DNA from 2 places in the Rhizobium sp. 01T437 genome. Region 2 is predicted to be linked to the other one. Evidence: riboswitches for the same ligand, from Rfam matches in the RefSeq annotation. Region 2 holds a riboswitch; the other holds the start of a gene.
What was found. A riboswitch is a leader RNA that binds a small molecule or an ion and turns the genes downstream of it on or off. The one in region 2 is predicted to bind FMN.

Region 1 (11,725 bases), on a different contig from region 2:
GAGCACGGGACCGACCGCTTCGCCGGTGTCAGCATCCCACAACGTGACAGATTCGCGCTGGTTAGACACCGCCACTGCCTCGACGGTCGCACCGGAGGCATTTTTCAGGCAGGCCTCGATCGCTTCGCAGACGGAGGCAAAGATCCGGCGGGGATCCTGCTCGACCCAGCCCGGTTGCGGATAGGAGATGCCGACGGCGGCCGAGCCTCTGGCAAGCACCTCTCCTGTTTCGGAAACCAGAACTGCCTTCGAATTGGTGGTGCCCTGGTCGATTGCCAGAATAGCCCGCATCATCTTCTCCTCAGACAATGGCCGGGGCGGATGCACGCCCCGGCTCAATAGACCTGCTATCAGATTATTTGCGCTTGATCAGCGCCTCTGCCGCTTCGGCGATCGCCGTCGGCGCCATGCCGAATTCGTCGAGGAGGAATTCGGCCGAACCCGTCGGCGCATAGATGCCGGGAACGCCAAGACGCTTCATCGGCACGGGCGCGTTGTCGACGACCACTTCGGCGACGGCGGAACCGAGGCCGCCGAAGATCGAATGTTCTTCCGCCGTCACGATCGCACCGGTCTCGTTGGCGGCCGCGATGATGGCGGCCTCGTCGATCGGACGAACAGTTGCCATGTTGAGCACGCGCGCCTTGATGCCGCGCTCTGCCAGGATTTCGGCGGCCCTCACCATGCGGTGGGTCAGCGTGCCGTTGGCAATCAGGGTGACATCGGAGCCTTCGCGCAGCAGGTTCGCCTTACCGACTTCGAACTTGTGGCCTTCGGGCAGCAAATCCGGAACGCCGACGCGCGACAGGCGCAGGAAGCAGGGACCATTATAGCTTGCGGCCCATTCTACGGCGGCGGCAGTCTCGATCCGGTCGCATGGCGCGATGACGGGCAGGTTCGGCAGCACGCGAGTCCAGGCGAAGTCCTCGATCGAATGATGGGTTGGGCCAAGTTCGCCGTAAGCCATGCCCGAGGAAATGCCGACGAGCTTAACGTTGGCATTGGAGTAGGAAATGTCGGCCTTGATCTGCTCGAGCGACCGGCCGGTCAGAAACGGCGAAGCGCCGCAGACATAGGGCAGGCGTCCGCCATTGGCGAGACCGGCGCCGACGCCGACCATGTTCTGTTCGGCAATGCCGACATTGACGAGGCGATCAGGAAATTTCGACTTGAAGCCGCCGAGCTTGGAGGAGCCGACCGAGTCGTTGCAGACGGCAACGATGGTTTCGTTCTCGGTCGCCAGCCGTTCGAGCGTCGCGGCAAAGGCATCGCGGCAATCATAGAGCTTCGGTGGGTTTACGGGCGCGTTCATTAGAGTGCCTCCGACAGTTCTGCCAATGCGGTTTCATACTGTTCCTTGCTCGGAACCTTGTGATGCCAGTCGACGCGATCCTGCATGAACGAGATGCCATGGCCCTTGTTGGTATGCGCGACGATGCAATGCGGGCGGTCACTGCGATGCTCGAGAGCGGGCACGATCGCGTGCATGTCGTTGCCGTTGATTTCGCTGACCTCCCAGCCAAAGGCCTCGAGCTTGGGGCGAAGCGGCGCGAGATCGTTGGTGTCCGAGAGGGAGGCGCCCTGTTGGAACCTATTGTGGTCGATGACCAGCGTCAGGTTGTCCAGGCGGAACTGGTATCCTGCCATGATGGCTTCCCAGTTGGAGCCTTCCTGCATCTCGCCGTCACCGGTGATGACATAGGTGTGGTATTTAGCGCCCGAGAGTTTCGCCGCCTTTGCCATGCCGACAGCGACCGGCAGCCCGTGTCCCAGAGGCCCCGTATTGGTTTCGACACCCGGCACCTTGTTGCAGTTCGGGTGGCCGTTCAGCCGGGAATGCGGCTTCAGGAAAGTCGCGATTTCCTCTTCCGGAATGAAGCCCCGCTTGGCGAGCGTCACATAGAGCGCGCAGGCCGTATGGCCCTTCGACAGCACGAACCTGTCGCGATCGGGATGTTTGGGCTGATCAGGCCAGATGCGCAGCACACGGAAGTAAAGCGCGGTGAGGAGATCGATCACCGACATCTCGCCACCAATATGGCCGGCGCCTGCCTCGTATACGGCCTGGAGGTCGCGCAGACGTATCTGGCGAGCAACACGTTCAAGTTCGGAAGGCTCCATCGTTTCCTCTTGTGCATAAATATTCATGTAGTTATATTTTTGCATACAAGCGGCCTTAGTCAAGCCCCTTATTGGTCATTGTGCTTCGCCCTTCAGCCGAAAAGCTGGTTGACAGCATCTAAGCAAGTTGTTAATGAATTTTCCAGCAGACATGAATAAATATTCTTACTTGAAGAAATATTGCCCGCCGGCCTTAATCCCAGGGAGGAACGATGGTGGCGATCGACGTGAATGAACAGAGCCGTCCGTCCGGTACGTGGGTAAGCAAGCTCACGGGGGCAACCGGCCCGCTCATCGGGCTGCTTTTGCTCTGCCTGTTCCTGACCTTCAGCACTGATGCATTTCTCTCCGTCCGCAATGGTCTGAACATTCTCGACCAGATCACCGTGCTCGGGATCATGGCAGTGGGCATGACCTTCGTGATCCTGATCGGCGGCATCGACCTTTCAGTCGGTTCGGTCCTGGCTCTCGCGATGATGGTGATGGGCTGGACGGCGAATGTCGCCGGCCTGCCGCTCGGCATCGGCATCGTAGTGGCGCTCATTGCCTCGATGATCAGCGGCCTGATCGTCGGCATCATGGTCACCTGGTTCAGGGTGCCTGCCTTCATCGCGACACTGGCGATGATGTCGGCTGCGCGCGGCGTGGCGAACATGATCACCGACGGCCAGCAGATCGTCGGCTTCCCCGACTGGTTCATGATGCTGGCCATTGACCGCCATTTCGGCATTCTGACTGCAACCGTCTTCCTGATGTTGGCTGTCGTCGCCGCTGCTTGGGTTTTCCTGCACTTCCGCGCAGAAGGCCGCATGCTCTATGCGGTCGGCGGCAATCCCGAAGTTGCTCGTCTTGCCGGCATCAACGTCCAGCTTGTGACTATTCTTGTTTATGTGGCGAGTGCCGTCCTTGCAGGTCTTGCCGGTATCGTTCTTGCTGCCCGTCTGGACTCGGTTCAGCCGTCCAGCGGTTTTGGCTACGAGCTGGACACGATCGCGGCCGTCGTCATCGGCGGAACCTCTCTGTCGGGAGGCGCAGGCGGTATTGGCGGCACGCTGATCGGCGTCCTGATCATCGGCGTGCTGCGTAATGGCCTCAACCTTCTCAACGTCTCGCCCTTCCTGCAGCAGGTCATCATCGGCGTCGTCATCGTGCTTGCTGTCGGCGCGGAAACGATCCGGAAGCGACGGGCCGTCTGATCACTCGGCCCGCAGACGATGCGGGCCTGAAGAAATTCCTCTCCGAGAGGTTTGGAGCGGATCTATCGCCCGAGGGGGAGGATACCCGAGGGTTCACTAACAACGGAGGAACTGACATGAAATTTGCGCGCACTCTGCTCGCGTCTGCCGCCCTGCTTGGCCTCAGCCTCGGATCCGTCCAGGCGGCCGAAGTCAAGAAGCTCGGCCTTGCCGTCGCCAATTTGCAGGCAAACTTCTTCAACCAGATCAAGCAGTCCGTCGAAGCTGAAGCCAAGAAGCGTGGCATCGAGGTCCTCACCGTCGACGCCAAGGGCGATGGCCCGACCCAGGTCAACCAGATCCAGGACCTGCTGACCCAGGATATCGACGCACTGATCTACATCCCGGCAGGCGCTGCTGCAGCCAGTGTGCCAGTCAAGCTCGCAAAGCAGGCCGGCATTCCGGTCGTCAACGTCGACCGCAATGCTGAAGGCGCTCCGGGCGATACCTTTCTGGCGACCGATTCCGTCGCCTCCGCCAAGGCGGTTTGTGACTACATCCTCAAGGAAGCCGGCGGCAAGGGCAAGATGGTCATCATCCATGGCCAGAAGGGCACCACGCCTGAACTGGACCGCACCAAGGGGTGCCAGGAATCCCTGAAGGCCTATCCGGACGTGAGCGTCGTCGCCGAGCAATATTCCAACATGTGGAGCCAGGACGAGGGCTTCCAGATCATGCAGAACATGCTCCAGTCGAATTCGGATGTCTCGATCGTCTTTGCCCAGGCAGATGGACTGGCGCTCGGTGCGGCCCAGGCGATCAAGGTCGCTAATCCATCGCAAAAGATCGTGGTCGGCGGTTTTGATGGCGACACCGCTGCACTCGAGGCCCTCAGCAAGGGTGTGTTCGACGTGACCGCAACACAGCAGACGCAGAAGATGGGCCGGGATGCGGTGGAGAACGCGGTCAAGCTCGCTGCCAAGGAAAAGGTGCCGCCGGTCCAGCTGATGGATGCCACGCTGACGACCAAGGAAAACGTGGCAGGCTTCATCGCCAACCATCCGTAATCAGTCGAAATCTCGAGGAGGTGTACTGTGACCGAGCCGGTTCTTTCCCTGAGGGGCATATCCAAGCGCTACGGACCGCTCCAGGTTCTGAAAAATGTGGATCTGGACGTCTATCCCGGCGAGGTGGTGGCACTTCTCGGCGAAAACGGCGCCGGCAAGTCGACGCTGTCGAGCATCATTGCCGGATCACGCACACCGTCCGAGGGCACGATGACATGGCTGGGGCAGCCTTATGCCCCAGCCGCTCCACGCGAGGCGATCGACAAGGGCGTCGTGCTGATCCATCAGGAACTGCAGCTTCTGCCGCATCTTTCCATCGCTGAAAATGTCTTCATCGGACGATGGCCGATGAAGAACGGCGTGGTCGACCGCACCCAGATGGTCCGCCGCGCCCAGGAACAGCTCGCACGGCTGAACCTGCACATTCCCGCGACCCGAAAGGTCGCTGGTCTTTCGACCGCTAACCAGCAGCTGATCGAGATTGCCAAGGCGCTGGCGCTCAATGCAAAACTCCTGATCCTCGACGAGCCGACCGCAGCCCTTGGCGGGGCGGAGACGGAAGCCCTGTTCGAGCAGGTGCGCAAGCTCCGCGCCGAGGGCGTGGGCATCATCTACATCTCCCACCGCATGGAAGAGATCAAAAAGATCACCGATCGCATCGTCGTGCTTCGCGACGGAGAGCGCGTCCATGAATTTGCCGACAGTTCGACGCCGGTGCGCACGATCGTCGAAAGCATGGTCGGCCGCTCGCTCGATCGCATGTTTCCGACCCTTCCCGAGCCGACCAGCCGCCCCGTGCTCGAAGTGTACGGCCTGACGTCGCCGGATGATTCCTTCCGGGATGTAAGTTTCGAGGTTCACGCGGGCGAGATCCTCGGCATTGCCGGCCTCGTCGGTGCCGGCCGCACCGAGCTCGTGCGGGCGATTTCCGGTGCCGATCCAATCAGCGCCGGCTCGATCCGGCTGGAAGGCGAGGCGTTGAAGCTGCGCAGCCCTGCGGATGCGATCGCCAAGGGCATCGTTATGGTTCCGGAAGATCGCAAGGATCAAGGGCTCGTCGTTGCACACAAGATCAGCGAAAACATCATCTACGCCAATCTCGACAAGCTTGGCGGGCGCTGGCTCACCTCGAGCGTGAAGCGCGTTTTCGCCGAAAAGGCGGTGGCGAAATTCGGCGTCAAGGGGCGTGCGGAGCAGTTTGCCTCCGACCTCTCGGGTGGCAACCAGCAGAAGGTCGTCATCGCCAAATGGCTGATGCGCGATCCGAAGGTCGTGGTGCTGGACGAGCCGACGCGCGGCATCGATGTCGGAGCCCGCGCCGGCATCTACGATATCATCGTCAACCTGGCCAAGCAGGGTGTCGCGGTCATCGTCGTAAGCTCCGACCTCGAGGAGGTTCTCGGCGTATCGAACCGCATTCTCGTGCTGGCTCAGGGCAAGCAGGCAGGCATTTTGAAGCGTGACGAGGCGAACGACGTCTCGGTCATGGAACTGGCGACAATCTAGGCAAAGACAGAAAGGAAGAGCGGTGTCCGACATCTCTCTGAACGCACCGAAACTATTTGATCTCAGCGGCCAGGTCGCCATCGTGACCGGCGCCGGCAGCGGCATCGGGCAAAGGATCGCCATCGGTCTTGCCCAGTGCGGCGCTGACGTGGCGCTTCTCGACCGCCGCAGCGACGATGGTCTTGCCAATACCGCCAGCCATATCCGGACTGTCGGTCGCCGCTCGATCGAGATCGCCGCCGATGTGACCAGCAAGTCGTCCCTGGCGGATGCCGTCGCTCGCACCGAAGCCGATCTCGGCGCCCTGTCGCTTGCCGTCAATGCGGCCGGCATCGCCAACGCCAATCCCGCCGAGGAAATGGAAGAGGACCAGTATCAGACGCTGATGGACATCAACCTGAAGGGCGTCTTCCTTTCCTGCCAGGCCGAAGCGCGCGCCATGCTGAAGAACGGCCGCGGCTCCATCGTCAACATCGCCTCCATGTCCGGCGTCATCGTCAACCGCGGTCTTAGTCAGGCCCATTACAACGCCTCCAAGGCGGGCGTGATCCATATGTCGAAGTCGCTGGCGATGGAATGGGTCGGGCGCGGCATCCGCGTCAACACGATTTCGCCGGGCTATACCGCAACGCCGATGAATACCCGGCCGGAGATGGTGCATCAGACCAAGCTCTTCGAGGAACAGACGCCGATGCAGCGCATGGCTGGTGTCGACGAGATGGTCGGTCCGGCCGTCTTCCTCTTGTCGAATGCCGCAAGCTTCGTGACGGGCGTCGATCTGCTCGTCGACGGCGGCTTCTGCTGCTGGTGATGACATGCGTAAACTGATCGCAGGCAATTGGAAAATGAACGGTCTCGTCTCCTCCCAAGCTGAGATCGAGGCGCTGAAGGGGCTAACGGGCGGTGCGACGTGCGATATCGTCGTCTGCCCGCCCTTCACGCTGATCGACCGCGCCGTGGAGCGGGTCAAGGATACGGATCTCGCCATCGGCGCGCAGGATTGCCACGCGCAGTCGTCGGGTGCCCACACGGGCGAAATTTCCGCCGAAATGCTTGCAGATCTCGGTGCGCGCTATGTCATCCTCGGACATTCCGAACGCCGTGTCCTGAACGGCGAGGACGATGAGATTGTGCTGGGGAAGGCGCTTGCCGCGCATCGGGCAGGCTTGATTTCGATCGTCTGCGTCGGTGAGACACGCCATGAGCGCGACGAAGGCCGGGCAATCGAAGTGGTCGGCGAACAACTGCGGGGATCTGTCCCCGAGGGTGCTACCAGCCGAAATCTTGTCGTCGCCTATGAACCCGTCTGGGCAATCGGAACCGGACTGGTGCCGACCCACGAACAGATCGAGGAGGTCCATGCGGCGATCCGGCAGATGCTCGAAGAGCGGCTGGGCAGCGATGGCCATTCGGTCAAGATCCTCTATGGCGGCTCGGTCAAGGCATCCAATGCAGAGGCGATATTCGGGCTTCGCAATGTGGACGGAGCGCTGGTCGGCGGCGCTTCGCTGAAGGCGTCGGAATTCGCTGGGATTATTTCGGCGGCCGTTTGAACTCCGAGTGCGGAGACAAGTGTCGCCGGTGCAGATCGGCGCGCTCACGCCGGCACCGTTGAAAGGAAGAGAGAATGCAACGTTTTGAAAACAAGACCGTCGTCATTACCGGTGCAAGCCGCGGTATCGGTGCTGCGATCGCCAAACGCTTTGCGCGCGAAGGCGCCAATCTCGTCGTTTCGGCCAATGAAGACAGCGTGCATGGCGTGGCCGAACAGATCAAGGCCGATGGCGGCAAGGCTATTTCCTTCGTTGGCGACGTCACTGACAAGGCAAGCGTCAAGGCCCTTTACGACGCAGCCGAGCAGGCATTCGGCGCAGTCGATGTCTCCATCCAGAATGCCGGCGTCATCACCATCGCCCGCATCGAGGATATGACCGAGGGCGAGTGGGACAAGGTCATGGCCGTCAACACCAAAGGCGTGTTCCTCTGCGCCCAGGAAGCGATCGCCCGCATGCGCAAGCACGGCCGCGGCGGCCGTATCATTAACACGGCCTCCGGCCAGGCGCGCGACGGCTTCATCTATACGCCGCACTATGCCGCCTCGAAGATGGGTGTCGTCGGCATCACCCAGAGCCTCGCCAAGGAAGTCGCGACCGACGGCATCACCGTCAACGCCTTCTGCCCGGGCATCATCGAGACTGACATGTGGGCCTATAACGACCAGGCATGGGGCAAGCTGCTCGGCAATTACGGCCCCGGCGAACTGATGAAGGAATGGGTCGAAGGCATCCCGATGAAGCGCGCCGGTTCCGGCGAAGACGTCGCCGGCCTGGTCACCTTCCTTGCCAGCGACGATGCAGCCTACATTACCGGCCAGACCATCAATGTCGATGGCGGCCTCATCATGTCCTAGCTCTGTTCGGCAATAGGAAACGGTGCTTTCACCCCTGCGAGGCAATTCCCGCGACGAGATCTGTACCCAACCTCTTGCAGAACAAGGCCTTCATCATCTATCTAAGTAATGTTCTCAGGGCGGGGTGCAATTCCCCACCGGCGGTATCGAGGCAACTCGGAGCCCGCGAGCGCCTTCGTGGAAGCGAAGGGTCAGCAGATCCGGTGAGATGCCGGAGCCGACGGTCACAGTCCGGATGGAAGAGAGCAACGCAGAGGACACCGCTCGGCACGCGGTGTTTCATATGCTTGTTCGCCCAAGGGAAAATGGTGGCTTTTGACAGGCCATGTATGCCGCACGCTGCGGCTAACCCTTGAAAGGCAGAGAAGATGGCAATTTCCAAAATCGAAGATGCGATCGCCGCGATTGCGCGTGGTGAGATCGTGGTCGTCGTCGACGATCGTGATCGTGAAAACGAGGGCGACCTCGTCATCGCGTCCGAGGCGATCACCCCGCAGGCGATCGCCTTCATGATGAATTATGCCCGCGGCCTCATCTGTGTGGCCATGGAAGGCGAGCGGCTCGACGAACTGCAGATCCCGCAGATGGTCCCCAACAATACCGAACTTTTGAAGACCGCTTTCACCGTATCGGTTGACTATATTCCTGAAACGACGACCGGAATTTCGGCCGCTGACCGCGCCGCGACGGTTCGTGCGCTCATTGCCGAGAATTCCCGCCCCGAGGATTTTGCGCGGCCCGGCCATATCTTCCCGCTGCGGGCGCATCCGAACGGCGTGCTTTCTCGTCCCGGCCATACCGAGGCGGCTGTCGACCTCGCAAGGCTTGCAGGCCTGTCGCCGTCGGGTGTCATCTGCGAAGTGGCCAATGATGATGGCACGATGGCGCGCCTGCCCGAGCTTGAGCGGTTTGCCGAACGGCACGGCCTCCATCTGATCACAATCGAGGATCTCATTGCCTATCGGGGCGTGAGCGCGCCTGTTAAGGCCGCCTAGTAAGCGCGCCTTGGCCTGGCGTAGAAGAGCCACGGCGAACCAAGATCCGCGTGGGTGCCGCTTGTCTAGTCCGCAACGAGGCACCCGTGCTCTGGCACGGATAAGCAGCGTGAGCTGTTAGCTCGACGAAGGCCCGATCACGCGGGCCTTCGATATTTCACGATACCTTTAGACGACGAGTGCTAGCGCCGGCCCCTGATCGTCCGTCTTGCGTTCCTGGCCGGCCATGCCTTCCAGGCTCTCGGAGGCCAGCAGATTGAACTCCCGACGTTCTTTCTCCGATACGATCGCGAGGTCGATGACCTTCTGCAGGTTGGCGGCATGGCGGAAGGTGGGATCGTCCTGCTTTCCGGTCCTGACCGCTTCGGCAAAGCGCTGGTAGTTGGTTACCACTGCCGGCACCTCGATGTCCCGCCAGGTGGCGCTTTCAATATCGTCACCGAAGCAGCCGCGAAGATCCGAGCCGTCAGGACGATGGGTGACTTCGAGACTGCCTTTTTCGCCATAGATGCGCAGCTTCAGCTCGTTCAGATGACCGGTTGCCCAGCGTGTCGCATGGATGACGCCAAGCGCGCCGTTGGCGAAATCGACCGACATGGTGAAGCTGTCATTGGCATCGAGCATATATTCGCCGATCTGGCCGCCCGGCGCCTTGTTGAAGGTCTTGAGACGCGCAAAGACATGGTCGATATCGGTCGCAGCGCCATAGGCGGCAAAATCGAGAATATGAATGCCGACATCGCCGAGCACGCCGTTCGAACCGTGACCGGTGGAAAGACGCCACAGCCAGCGCGATTCCGTGCGCCAGTCGCCCCAGGCGCGAGACACCAGCCAGCTCTGCAGATAGGAGGCCTCGACATGGCGGATGGTGCCAAGTTCGCCTGCCAACACCATCTCGCGGGCGCGCTGCAGCGGTGCGACGTTGCGATAGGTGAGGTTCACCATGTTGATCACGCCGGCGGCCTCAGCTGCTTCCGTCATTTCGAGGGCGTGCGCATAGTTTTCCGCCAAGGGTTTTTCGCAGAAGACGTGCTTGCCGGCAGCGATCAAAGCCAGGCTGGTTGCGTGGTGGACACGGTCGGGCGTGACGTTTGTGGCCGCATCGAACCCACCCCAGACAATCGCCTCTTCGAGCGTGCTGAAGCGTTTTTCGATGTTGAAATGATCGGCGAATTCATCGAGCCGAGTCCGATCCGTGTCGACGGCACCGACCACTTCGACGCCATCGATGGCGAGGAAGTTGGCAACCTGGTTTTTGGCCATCATGCCCGTACCTAGAACGAGTAGACGCATTTGCTCGTCTCCTCAGCGGTAACCGGCTTCGCCGGCCTGGTGCAGTCTCGGGCCGCGCTCGACGATCGGCTCCAGTGCCTTCTCTACCGGCACATTGGGAGCATCGGTGATGCTCTTCAGGTCGCCCTGCGGGTTATAGGCCCACTTCACGCCGTTGATCAGCACCTTCTGCACGTTTGCATCGTGATAGGTCGGGTAGGTTTCGTGGCCGGGGCGGAAATAGAAGATATTGCCCGCACCACGGCGCCAGGTGAGGCCAGACCGGAAAACTTCGCCGCCCTGGAACCAGGAGATGAACACCGTTTCCAGCGGCTCCGGCACGGAAAACTGCTCGCCGTACATTTCTTCGTTTTCCAACTCGAAATGCTCACTGATGCCGGCGGCGATCGGATGGCGCTGATTGATCGTCCACAGGCGCTCGCGCTCACCCGCCTCGCGCCATTTGAGCGCACAGGGCGTGCCCATCAGCCGCTTGAAGATCTTCGAGAAATGGCCGGAATGCAGCACGAGCAGGCCCATGCCTTCCCACACCCGCTTGGCGACGCGCTCGACGACGACATCGGAGACCGCGCCATGGTCCTTGTGGCCCCACCAGGTCAGAACGTCGGTCTCGGCAAGCCGGGCTTCGCTGAGGCCGTGTTCGGGTTCCTGCAGCGTTGCCGTGGTCGCGGAAATAGCCGGATCGGTGTTCAACGCCTTGGCGATCGTGGTGTGCATGCCGTCCGGATAGATCTCCCGAACAATGGCATTGGTATTTTCGTGGATGTTCTCACCCCAGACGATGGTGCGAATAGACAAGTTTCTGCTCCTTCACAGCAAGTGGCGGACCGGAACCGATGGGAAGCGGTCGGATCCTGTTTGTTTGATTGGTGGTCAGGCTGCGCCCTTGAAAGGGACCTTTTCGAGGGCGCGTCCGGATTGGTCGAAACGGTGAATGCGATCCTTGACCGGCGACACGCCCAGTTGCTGGCCGGGCTGGTGGCTCGATACGCCGGTTTCTCGAACGGTGAGCGGTTCGGCTGAGCCGATGTCGAGATAGACGAAGCTGTCCGAGCCGAGGATTTCTGAGTGGATGACAGTGCCCGTCCAGGCAGGGTCCTGATCTCTAAACTCCATATGTTCGGCTCGCACCCCGATCGTGTGGGCATTATAGGGAGC
Region 2 (11,725 bases):
TATGTCCGCATGGCTCTCGGCGGCGTCCGTGACGAAGCCGAAATCCGCGGCCACCGCCGCACCTATATCGGTTCGATGCCCGGCAAGGTCATCCAGTCGATGAAGAAGGCGAAGAAGTCCAACCCGCTGTTCCTGCTCGATGAGATCGACAAGCTCGGCCAGGATTATCGCGGCGATCCGTCTTCGGCTTTGCTCGAGGTACTCGATCCGGCTCAGAACTCGACCTTCATGGACCACTACCTGGAAGTCGAATACGACCTGTCGGACGTGATGTTCATCACGACGGCGAATACGCTGAACATCCCGGCTCCGCTGATGGACCGCATGGAAATCATCCGTATCGCCGGCTACACCGAAGACGAAAAGCGCGAGATCGCCAAGCGGCACCTGCTGCCGAAGGCCATCAAGGAACATGCGCTGCAGCCGAGCGAATTCTCGGTCAGCGACGATGCGCTGATGGCGATCAGCCAGCAGTACACCCGCGAAGCTGGTGTCCGTAACTTCGAACGCGAATTGATGAAGCTCGCCCGCAAGGCGGTCACAGAGATCATCAAGGGCAAGACGAAGTCAGTTCACGTTACGGCAGCGAACATTGACGATTATCTTGGCGTTCCGCGCTTCCGCCACGGCGAAGCCGAGCGCGAGGACCAGGTCGGCGTGGTCACGGGTCTTGCCTGGACGGAGGTCGGCGGCGAGCTGCTGACGATCGAAGGCGTCATGATGCCCGGCAAGGGCCGCATGACCGTCACCGGCAACCTGAAGGAAGTCATGAAGGAATCGATCTCGGCAGCGGCGTCTTACGTCCGCTCGCGCGCCGTCGATTTCGGCATCCAGCCGCCGCTCTTCGACAAGAGCGACATCCACGTGCACGTGCCGGAAGGCGCAACGCCGAAGGATGGTCCGTCTGCCGGTGTCGCGATGGCAACCGCGATCGTCTCGATCATGACCGGTATTCCGGTCAACAAGGATGTGGCAATGACGGGTGAAATCACCCTGCGCGGCCGTGTCCTGCCGATCGGCGGCCTGAAGGAAAAGCTGCTGGCCGCATTGCGCGGCGGCATCAAGAAGGTGCTGATTCCGGAAGAGAATGCCAAGGATCTGGCAGAGATTCCGGACAACGTGAAGAACAACATGGAGATCATTCCGGTCTCGCGTATGGGCGAAGTGATCAAGCACGCGCTGCTTCGTCGCCCCGAGCCGATCGAGTGGGATGGCACGGTCGAAACGCCCGTCATCGCGACGGTCGAAGGGCTCGATGATGCAGGTGCAGCCATTGCTCATTGAGCTTTGGCGGCCACATTTATGCCCAATTGTTGCAAATAGCGAAAAAGGCCGGCGGAAACGCCGGCCTTTTTTGTGAAAACGTCATGTAGACGCTTGCTTTTCCTTGATTTGCAGGGTTTTTGGGTTCTCGGCGGGCCTGATGAAAGCGATTTCTGCGCCTAGCTTACAGATTGAGTTGTTTCAAACCATTTAGAAAGGGGTGGAAACATGAACAAGAATGAACTCGTGTCCGCAGTAGCCGAAAAGGCTGGACTGACGAAGTCTGACGCAGCATCTGCCGTAGACGCAGTTTTTGATGTTGTGCAGGCCGAGCTGAAGAACAAGGGCGACATTCGTCTCGCTGGCTTCGGCAGCTTCACGGTTTCTCATCGTGCTGCCACGAAGGGTCGCAACCCGTCGACCGGCGCCGAAGTTGACATTCCGGCACGCAACGTGCCGAAGTTCACGCCCGGCAAGGGCCTGAAGGACGCCGTCAACGGCTGATACGAGATTGTCCGCCGGCCGTAAACGAGAACGGCCGCGCAGGATTTCGAGGGGGTTCGGCATCGCCGGACCCCTTTTTGTTTTCGCCGCTTGCGGCATGCAGCGCTTTGCCTTACGACGGCGATGTTCTCAGGGCGGGGTGAAAGTCCCCACCGGCGGTAAGGGCTACGGCCTGAGCCCGCGAGCGCCTTCTCAAGCCTTGGTTTGGGAAGGGTCAGCAGATCCGGTGTGATTCCGGAGCCGACGGTTAAAGTCCGGATGAAAGAGAATGAGCATGGCCGCGCGCGGGCAGGGATCTGTCGGCGCCTGCGTTCTATAGCCTCATGCGTCCTGATTTATGTTTGGTCCCTATTCCGGATGGAAGACATGAATCAGAATTCCCTTGCAATCTCGCATTCCCGCGCCTTTGCCGGTGCGGCCTTCATGGTGCTTGGAGGCGTCGTCTTCTCGCTCCTCAATGTCGTCACCCAGTGGCTCACGATGACGCTTGCCTTCCCGGCGGCTTCCGCAGCCTTCTGGCAATATGGCTTCGCCTTCCTTTTCTCCTTGCCCTTCCTGCGCAAGGTCGGCCTTTCCGCCATGCGCACGGATTATCCGTGGCGGCATATCGTGCGTGTCGTCTTTGCCGCGCTCGGCGTCGAGGCGTGGGTCTCCGGCCTCGCCTCCGTGCCGATCTGGCAGGCGATCGCGCTCGTCATGACCTCGCCCTTCTTCATCATTCTCGGCGCACGCCTTTTCCTCGGTGAACGTGTTGGCCCCGCTCGCTGGATGGCGACAGGTGTCGGCTTTATCGGCGCCATGATCATCCTCCAGCCATGGTCGGACAGCTTCACCTGGGCAGCACTTCTGCCTGTTATCTCGGCCCCCTGCTTTGGGGCGCCTCTTCGCTCGTCACCAAGAGCCTGACCGGCATTGAGAAGCCGGAGACGATCACCGTGTGGCTGCTGGTGCTGCTGACGCCGATCAATGGCGGCCTGGCGCTCGCGGCGGGCTTTGTGGTGCCGACAGGCGCCGCACTTGCTCTCTTCCTTCTGGCAGGCCTCCTGACGGTCGTGGCGCAATATCTGCTGACGCTCGCCTATGCCAGCGCCGACGCAGCCTATGTGCAGCCCTTCGACGACCTGAAACTGCCGCTGAACGTGCTCGCCGGCTGGCTTTTCTTCGGCTATGCGCCGGCTGGTTATCTGTGGCTCGGCGCTGCGCTTATCCTCGCCGCGTCGCTGTTCATCATGCGCAACGAGATGCGTCGCGAACGGCAGGCGGCCTGACGCAAACCGTACAAAATGTCGCAGGCTGTCATGTGTCTGTCATGGCAGTCCCGCAAAAAACCTCTGTTCGATTTTTTCGACATTGGGGGATTTTCAATGACATTGTCTTCGCGCAAGGCAGCGCTCGCTGCCGTGCTTTTTGCATCCGTTGCCTTCCCGGCAGCGGCTGAGCCGGTTTTCAACCGCATCGCCTCTTTCCCGGTCGCGACCAACCTGCCGGCTGACAAGGACAAGCTTTCGGCCACTTCGGCCGAGATCATCACCGCTTCGCAGGATGGCAACACGCTGATCTACAGCGACAGCCCGCTCGGCGCGATAGGCTTCATCGACATCACCGATGCCAAGGCACCCAAGGCCGGCGGCGCGCTGATGATGGACGGTGAACCGACCTCGGTCACGACTGCAGCCGGCAAGGCGCTCGTCGCCGTCAACACTGGCGAAAGCAAGCAGAAGCCGTCCGGCCGTCTGGCGATCGTCGATATCGCCGGTAAGAAGATCGATGCCACCTGCGATCTCGGCGGCCAGCCTGATTCGATTGCCCTCAACAAGGACAGGACGCTCGGCACCATCGCGATCGAAAACGAGCGCGACGAAGAGGTCAACGACGGCAAGATCCCGCAGATGCCGGCAGGCGACCTCGTCGTCTTCCAGGTCAAGACCGACGGTACCGTCGATTGCGGCACGATCAAGCACGTCGCCCTGACCGGCCTCGCTGGCGTTGCCCCGGAGGATCCGGAGCCGGAATTCGTTGCCTTCAACAGCCAGAACGAAATCGCCCTGACCCTGCAGGAAAGCAACGAGATCATCATCCTCGACGGCACGACCGGCACAGTGAAGACGCACTTCTCTGCCGGCACCGTTGATCTCACCGGCATCGACACCAAGCGTGACGGCGCCCTGAAATTCACCGGCGAGAAGAAGGGCGTCCATCGCGAGCCCGACGCTGTGAAGTGGCTGGACGACAACCGTCTCGTCGTCGCCAACGAAGGCGATTATGAAGGTGGCTCGCGCGGCTTCACCATCTTCGACAAGACCGGCAAGGTTCTCTTCGAATCCGGCAGCTCCTTCGAGCGTGCTGTCGCCGCTCTCGGCCACTATCCGGAAAGCCGCTCCTCGTCGAAGGGCGTCGAGCCGGAAGGTCTCGAAGCGGCCAAGTTCGGCGCTGACAACCTGTTCTTCCTGCTCGCCGAGCGCGCTTCCGTCGTCGGCGTCTACAAGGACACGGGCGCCGATCCGGAACTGCTGCAGATCCTGCCGTCGGGTATTTCTCCGGAAGGCGCGATCGCCATTCCGCAGCGTAACCTGCTTGCGACCGCCAACGAACTCGACCTCGGCAAAGACGGCGGTGCGCGTTCGCACGTGATGATCTACGAGCGCGGCGAAGGTGAGAAGGCCTATCCGCACATTGTCTCCGCCGAGAAGGACGGCAATCCGATCGGCTTTGCAGCTCTTTCGGGCCTCGCTGCCGTTCCTGGCAAGCCGGGCATGCTCTACGCCGTCAGCGACAGCGTCCTCGGTTCGCAGCCGACGATCTACACGATCGACGCCACCAAGAAGCCGGCCGTCATCACCGACGCGCTGGTCGTCAAGCGTGACGGCGCTCCGGCCCAGAAGCTCGACATTGAAGGCATCGCTGTTGCTGCCGACGGCTCCTTCTGGCTGGCTTCGGAAGGCTATACCGAGCGCCTGGTTCCGCATGCGCTCTACAACGTCACTGCCAAGGGCGACATCAAGACCGAGATCGCCCTGCCGAAGGAACTGCTCACCAACGAAATCCGCTACGGCTTCGAAGGTGTCACGATTATCGGCACCGGCGACGACGCAACGCTCTGGATGGCCGTTCAGCGCGAGTGGAACGATGACGAGAAGGGCTTTGTGAAGCTCCTCTCCTACAACCCGAAGAAGAAGGAATGGGGTGGCGTCCGCTACCCGCTCGACAAGACCGAGAGCGGCTGGGTCGGTCTCTCCGAAATCACCGCACAGGGCGACAGCGTCTATATCATCGAGCGCGACAACCTCGTCGGCGATGCGGCCAAGCTGAAGAAGCTCTACAAGGTCGCAATCTCCGACCTGAAGCCCGGCAAGCTCGGGGCCGAACTGCCGGTCGTCAAGAAGACGGAAGCCCATGATTTCATCGGCGACCTGAAGTCGGCCACCAATGGCTATGTTCTCGACAAGCTGGAAGGTTTCGCCTTCGACGCATCAGGCAAGGCCTATGCCGTGACCGACAATGACGGTGTGAGCGACTCCTCGGGCGAAACCCTGTTCTTCCCGGTCAACCTGACCGCAACGAACTGAGTTCGCATTCCCGCGAAATGGAAAGGCCGGGCTTTGCCTGGCCTTTTTCTTTGGCTCGATCACTCTGACGACCCGACGGACCTAGACCATGAATTTGGGCAGAGCGGCCGCCAATGCGTCGACGGCAAGACGGATCCTGAGCGGCAGGTGCGGTGTCTGCAGCCAGAGCGCATGGCAGTCATAAAGAAACTCCGGCTGACCCGGCAAGCACTTCCAGCGCTCCAGCCTGTACGCGGTCGCGGATGAGCCAGTAGGGCAGCCAGGCAAGCCCCATGCCGGCCGTTGCTGCATCTGCAATCGCATCGAGATCGTCGAGCCGCAATCGGCTGTTTGGCCGAACTTCCACCGGAGGCTGGTCGCCATGCGGGAAGAGCCATGGGCTGAAGCGGGCAGAGCGTGCGTAGATGATCGCATTGTGCCTGCCGATATCTTCGATCTGCTCAGGTCTACCATGCGCATCGAGATAGCCCGCTGAGGCGCAGACCACCATGCGCTGGCGCGCGACGCGTCGCGCGATAATGCCTGACCTGTCTGCTAGTTCGCCGGTCCGGATCGCGAGATCGTAACCGTCATCGGCGAGATCGGTAATGGGATCGCTGAGCGACAGATCGAGTTGGAGGTTCGGATATCGCTTTGCAAGCTCGATCAGAACCGGAAGCACGCAATGCCGGCCAAAATGCGCGGGCATGGTGACACGCAGCTTTCCGCATGGTTCGGAAAGATGATCGATCGCAAGCGCATCCGCTGCCTCCGTCTCGGCAAGGATCATCCGGCAACGTTCATAATAGGCACGTCCGAAGTCCGTCAGGCTCTGGCGGCGTGTCGTCCGGCTGATAAGGCTGACCCCCAATCGCTCTTCCAGAAAGCGGATGTGCTTGCCGACCATGGGCCCGGATAGGCCGAGTGCCGCCGCCGCTGCCGCAAACGAGCCCAGATCCACGGCCTTCACGAAGACGGTCATGCTGGTGAGACGATCCATATTGCAAACTCATGGTTTCTTCTGTCTTGCCTTTGGACCAATTTATCTTCTGCAGTCCGCTTGTCATAGCTCATTCGGTTCAATTGTTTTGGAGTCGATGGAAATGGCACGCATTATCCGCTTCCACGAGCTGGGTGGTCCCGAGGTTCTTCGCATCGAGGATGTAAATGTGCCGGCACCCGGGCCGGGGCAGGTTCAAATCCGCGTCAAGGCGCTGGGCATCAACAGAGCCGAGGCGCTGCTGCGGTCCGGCAACTACATCGAGACTGCGCCTCTGCCATCTGGCCTGGGCCTCGAAGCGGCCGGCATCGTCGAGGCGGTAGGCGAGGGCGTCGATGGCTTTGCGCCGGGTGACGGCGTCAGCATCATTCCGCCGATTTCCATGGTGCGCACACCGGCCTATGGCGAACTGGTCGCATTTCCCGCTGAATACGTGGTCATGCACCCGCCGTCGCTCTCCTGGGTGGCGGCAGCCGCGACTTGGATGCAATATCTCACGGCCTATGGCGCGCTCATCGATATTGCTCGGCTGCAGAAGGGCGATTTCATTGCCGTTACCGCGGCATCGAGCAGCGTGGGGCTTGCTGCGATCCAGATCGCCAACATGGTGGGTGCCACGCCGATCGCGATCACGAGGACCGCGGCGAAACGTCAGTCATTGCAGGATGCCGCCGCCGCGCATGTCATTGCATCGCAGGAGGAGGACCTTGAAATACGGCTGAGGGAAATCGCCGGGGCGGATGGCGTACGGGTCGTCTTCGACGCCGTGGCAGGCCCGATCTTCGAACCGCTGACGGCAGCAATGTCATCGGGCGGCATTCTCATCGAATATGGGGGACTGAGCTCGGCGCCGACGCCCTTTCCTCTGCCTGCCGTGCTCGGAAAATGTCTGACGCTGCGCGGCTATCTCGTTCACGAAATCACCCGCGATCCGGCCCGGCTGGACGCGGCAAAGCGGTTTATTCTGGAAGGGCTCGAATCCGGTGCTCTCAAACCCGTCATATCGAGAACATTCCCCTTCGAGCAGATCGTCGAGGCGCATCGCTTCCTGGAATCGAACGAGCAGTTCGGCAAGATTGTCGTAACGGTTTGATCCAGCACGGCCGGATGGATAGATCAGGCCCGGCTATCTCGGCTGGCCGGGTCTGAGCAATCAGTCAGGGCCTACCAGCGCTGATGCACATGCGGTGCGATCAGACGCTCATAGATCTCGCGCGTGGCGGCCATGACGTCGGCAGAGAGCGGCGCAAGATCGGCAGCGGCTGCGTTCGCCTTGGCCTGCTCGGCATTTCGTGCACCGGGGATGACGACGGTGACGGCTTCTGCCATCAGGATCCAGCGCAGCGCAAAGGCCGCCATGCCGGCGCCTGCAGGAACGAGCTTGCGCACTTCCTCGACCGCCTGCAGGCCGACCTCGAAGGGTACGCCCGAAAAGGTTTCGCCGACATCGAAAGCTTCGCCGTTACGGTTGAAGTTGCGGTGGTCGTCGCTGGCGAACTTCGTGTCGCGGGTGATCTTGCCGGAGAGCAGGCCGCTTGCGAGCGGCACGCGGGCGATGATCGCCACGTTCTTGCGGCGGGCTTCGCTGAAGAACAGATGATCGGGACGCTGGCGGAAGATGTTGTAGATGATCTGGATGCTGACGACGCCGGGATATTCGATCGCCTTCAGTGCTTCCTCGACCTTCTCGACGCTGACGCCGTAGCCCTTGATCTTGCCGGCCTTCTGCAACTCGTCCAGACCTGCGAAGACTTCCGGGCGATAGAGCACTTCCGTCGGCGGGCAGTGGAGCTGCACGAGATCGAGGCTGTCCACCTGCAGGTTTTTCAGGCTGCGGTCGATGAAGCCTTCCAGATTGGCCTTGGTGTAGCCATCAGCGACATGCGGGTTCAGACGGCGGCCGGCCTTGGTCGCAACCATCGGGCGTTCACCGCCCCGCGCCTTCAGCACATCGGCGATGATCTTTTCGGAGCGACCGTCGCCATAGACGTCGGCGGTATCGATGAAGGTCATGCCGGCGTCGAGCGCGGCATTCAAGGCAGCGCGGCCGTCCGCTTCGCTGACATCGCCCCAGGAGCCGCCGATCTGCCAGGCGCCAAAGCCGACATCGGTGACGGTAAAGGGCAGGCGGCCAAAAGCATGATGTTTCATGGAAATCCTCCGTTCGTGATGAAAGGCCCTCGCAGTAGCAGGCGCCGGGTAGGGCGGCAATTGCCGATGGCGCTTGGATCGCCTGCTGCGATCAAATATCCTTGTCCACGACGGCTTCAACCGCAGACAACGGAAGAACAGGAAAGATCATGGATATCAAGACTGCAGGCTCGCGCCCTTCCACGAAGGGCCAGGTCGATTATTTCACCGGCTCAGTTCGTCTCGATCCGCTCGTCGAGGCGCCGGAGCCGGCGCGCGTGCGGGGCACTCACGTGACCTTCGAGCCGGGGGCGCGCACCGCCTGGCATACGCACCCCCTGGGTCAGACGCTGATCGTTACGTCAGGCAGAGGCCTCGCTCAGACATGGGGCGGGGAAATCAGGGAAATACGCCCGGGTGATGTCGTGTGGTTCCCGCCGGGCGAGAAGCATTGGCATGGCGCAAGCCCCGAGACCGCCATGAGCCATATCGCCATCCAGGAAGCATTGAACGGCAGCGTTGCGGACTGGCTGGAGCAGGTCAGCGACGAACAATATGCCGGCAAGGCCTGAGGCGGCTGCAAGGGACTTCAGGCTCTGAGAGAGCGCATGCGATTCGAGCTTCCGTCGTGAAGCTCTGTCGCGGGCAGGGGCGTTTCTGGCATCCCCGCCGCATCCGTGCGGGCTGCTTGTGGAAAACCTGACGCAACGGATATGAGGCCCGCAGGCAAAGCAGAATCGCCGATTTGCCGGGAGGATCGAGAAGGCTTTCCGAAACAATTTCAGGACTGTCATGGTTTTGTCTCCAAACCTGCTTGACACTAAAAGGCGAACCCCTTAGTTAGCCGCTCATCCCAACGGCCAGCCCGTTTGGAGAAGGTGCTCAGGCACCGGATTGCTTGAAAGAATGCGGGTGTAGCTCAGTCGGTTAGAGTGCCGGCCTGTCACGCCGGAGGTCGCGGGTTCGAGCCCCGTCACTCGCGCCATTTCAAAGCAGGCGTCAAATTGACGCCGTCTGTCCGGTTTCGTGGTATCCTCACGGTCCGAAAGGTCCAATGCGCGGGTGTAGCTCAGTCGGTTAGAGTGCCGGCCTGTCACGCCGGAGGTCGCGGGTTCGAGCCCCGTCACTCGCGCCACTTATCTCCGAAAAGCCATGCAGTTTCCGAGGGTCAGCCATGCGGCCTTCCGCGACATTTGCGGATTTGTCGCGACATCGTTGCATCTGCTTGATAATGTCCGTCTCACGCTGTTCGAATAGCTTCTGTAAAAGTCTTGCGCCGGGGCTCCGGCTGCGCTAACCACGGCTTGTTGCAACGCACGTTCGCTTGCCGGGCATTTGCCCAGTTGCGCCGCCCGGCGCCGCCCGCAAGCAGGGATGAACATGATGACTGAACTGCTCAGTTCCTATATTCCGATCGCTATCTTCATCGGCATCGCGCTCGTTATCGGCCTGGCGCTTCTCATTGCGCCGTTTGCCGTTGCCTTCAAGGCGCCCGATTCGGAAAAGCTTTCGGCTTATGAATGCGGCTTCAACGCATTCGACGACGCTCGCATGAAGTTCGATATCCGCTTCTATCTTGTGTCGATTCTCTTCATCATCTTCGACCTCGAAGTCGCTTTCCTCTTCCCGTGGGCCATTTCCTTCGGCGCCATCGGCTGGTTCGGCTTCTGGTCCATGATGGTCTTCCTTCTCGTGCTGACCATCGGCTTTATCTATGAATGGAAGAAGGGAGCCCTGGAATGGGAGTAGCCCCCGCTAACAATCAGACGCTCGTAGCGCAGCAGCCGAAGGGGATTATCGATCCCTCGACCGGCAAGCCGATCGGCAGCAACGACGCGTTCTTCGGCGAGATCAACAACGAGCTCGCCGACAAGGGTTTTCTCGTCACCTCGACCGATGAGCTGATCAACTGGGCTCGTACCGGCTCGTTGATGTGGATGACCTTCGGTCTCGCCTGCTGCGCCGTCGAAATGATGCAGCTCTCCATGCCGCGTTACGACGTCGAGCGCTTCGGCTTCGCGCCGCGCGCTTCGCCGCGCCAGTCGGACGTGATGATTGTCGCCGGCACGCTGACCAACAAGATGGCGCCCGCTCTGCGCAAGGTCTACGACCAGATGCCCGAGCCGCGTTACGTCATCTCCATGGGCTCCTGCGCCAATGGTGGCGGCTACTACCACTATTCCTATTCGGTCGTGCGTGGTTGCGACCGCGTTGTGCCGATCGATATCTACGTGCCGGGCTGTCCCCCCACGGCGGAGGCGCTGCTTTACGGCGTGCTTCTGCTGCAGAAGAAGATCCGCCGCACCGGCACGATCGAACGCTAAGGGTAAGGACAGAGAATTATGAGCGAAGCCCTTACTGAGCTTTCGTCCTACATTTCGGAAGCGCGTGGCAACCTGATTGCCGCCTCGCAGCTCAAATATGGCGAGCTGACGCTGACGACGACTGGCGATAACCTGATTCCGCTGCTGACCTTCCTGCGCGATGACGCCAAGTGCGGCTTCGTCAACCTGACGGATATTTGCGGCGTCGACTGGCCGCAGCGCGAACTGCGCTTCGATGTCGTCTATCATATTCTGTCTCCGAAGCAGAACCTGCGCATCCGCGTGAAGGTGGCGACTGACGAGGATACGCCGGTTCCGTCCGCCTGCGCCGTCTATCCGGGTGCCGATTGGTTCGAGCGCGAGACCTGGGACATGTACGGCGTGCTCTTCACTGGCCACCCGGACCTGCGACGGATCCTGACCGACTACGGTTTCGAAGGTCATCCGCTGCGCAAGGACTTCCCGACGACCGGTTTCGTCGAAGTTCGCTACGACGATGCGGCAAAGCGCGTCGTTTACGAACCTGTCGAACTGAAGCAGGAATTCCGCAATTTCGATTTCTTGTCCCCTTGGGAAGGCACGGAATATGTGCTGCCGGGCGACGAAAAGGCGAAGCAGTAAGTTTGAGGCGTGTGGCGGGCCGAAAGCCCGCTGTTCACTGACTACCTGAAAAAGCGAGCCCATCGCCATGACCGAACATAACGTCCGTAACTTCAACATCAATTTCGGGCCGCAGCATCCGGCGGCGCACGGCGTTCTGCGTCTTGTGCTGGAGCTTGACGGCGAAATCGTGGAGCGCGTCGATCCGCATATCGGCCTGCTGCATCGCGGTACCGAAAAGCTGATCGAGACCAAGACCTATCTGCAGGCCGTTCCCTACTTCGACCGCCTCGACTACGTGGCGCCGATGAACCAGGAACATGCCTATGCGATGGCGGTCGAAAAGCTGCTCGGCATCG

Region 1: linked by a shared signal. The riboswitch ahead of ribB (3,4-dihydroxy-2-butanone-4-phosphate synthase) and the one ahead of AC1DM5_RS18115 (DMT family transporter) in region 2 are both predicted to bind FMN.

The regions. Positions count from the first base shown of each region.
Region 1 is NZ_JBFTPM010000003.1:432,345-444,069, reverse strand. Features, by position in the region: gene AC1DM5_RS08370 (FGGY family carbohydrate kinase) at 1-291, opposite strand, end outside; gene AC1DM5_RS08365 (transketolase family protein) at 356-1,312, opposite strand; gene AC1DM5_RS08360 (transketolase) at 1,312-2,121, opposite strand; gene AC1DM5_RS08355 (ABC transporter permease) at 2,334-3,317, shown strand; gene AC1DM5_RS08350 (substrate-binding domain-containing protein) at 3,434-4,363, shown strand; gene AC1DM5_RS08345 (sugar ABC transporter ATP-binding protein) at 4,391-5,869, shown strand; gene AC1DM5_RS08340 (SDR family oxidoreductase) at 5,892-6,680, shown strand; gene tpiA (triose-phosphate isomerase) at 6,685-7,422, shown strand; gene AC1DM5_RS08330 (glucose 1-dehydrogenase) at 7,497-8,279, shown strand; FMN riboswitch at 8,386-8,530, shown strand; gene ribB (3,4-dihydroxy-2-butanone-4-phosphate synthase) at 8,648-9,274, shown strand; gene AC1DM5_RS08320 (Gfo/Idh/MocA family protein) at 9,443-10,567, opposite strand; gene AC1DM5_RS08315 (ThuA domain-containing protein) at 10,580-11,365, opposite strand; gene AC1DM5_RS08310 (ABC transporter ATP-binding protein) at 11,441-11,725, opposite strand, start outside.
Region 2 is NZ_JBFTPM010000008.1:68,001-79,725, reverse strand. Features, by position in the region: gene lon (endopeptidase La) at 1-1,284, shown strand, start outside; gene hupB (DNA-binding protein HupB) at 1,492-1,767, shown strand; FMN riboswitch at 1,889-2,041, shown strand; partial or broken gene AC1DM5_RS18115 (DMT family transporter) at 2,125-3,035, shown strand; gene AC1DM5_RS18110 (esterase-like activity of phytase family protein) at 3,132-5,333, shown strand; partial or broken gene AC1DM5_RS18105 (LysR family transcriptional regulator) at 5,415-6,312, opposite strand; gene AC1DM5_RS18100 (zinc-dependent alcohol dehydrogenase family protein) at 6,416-7,405, shown strand; gene AC1DM5_RS18095 (aldo/keto reductase) at 7,477-8,463, opposite strand; gene AC1DM5_RS18090 ((R)-mandelonitrile lyase) at 8,613-9,014, shown strand; tRNA gene AC1DM5_RS18085 (tRNA-Asp) at 9,351-9,427, shown strand; tRNA gene AC1DM5_RS18080 (tRNA-Asp) at 9,501-9,577, shown strand; gene AC1DM5_RS18075 (NADH-quinone oxidoreductase subunit A) at 9,826-10,191, shown strand; gene AC1DM5_RS18070 (NuoB/complex I 20 kDa subunit family protein) at 10,182-10,766, shown strand; gene AC1DM5_RS18065 (NADH-quinone oxidoreductase subunit C) at 10,785-11,387, shown strand; gene AC1DM5_RS18060 (NADH-quinone oxidoreductase subunit D) at 11,455-11,725, shown strand, end outside.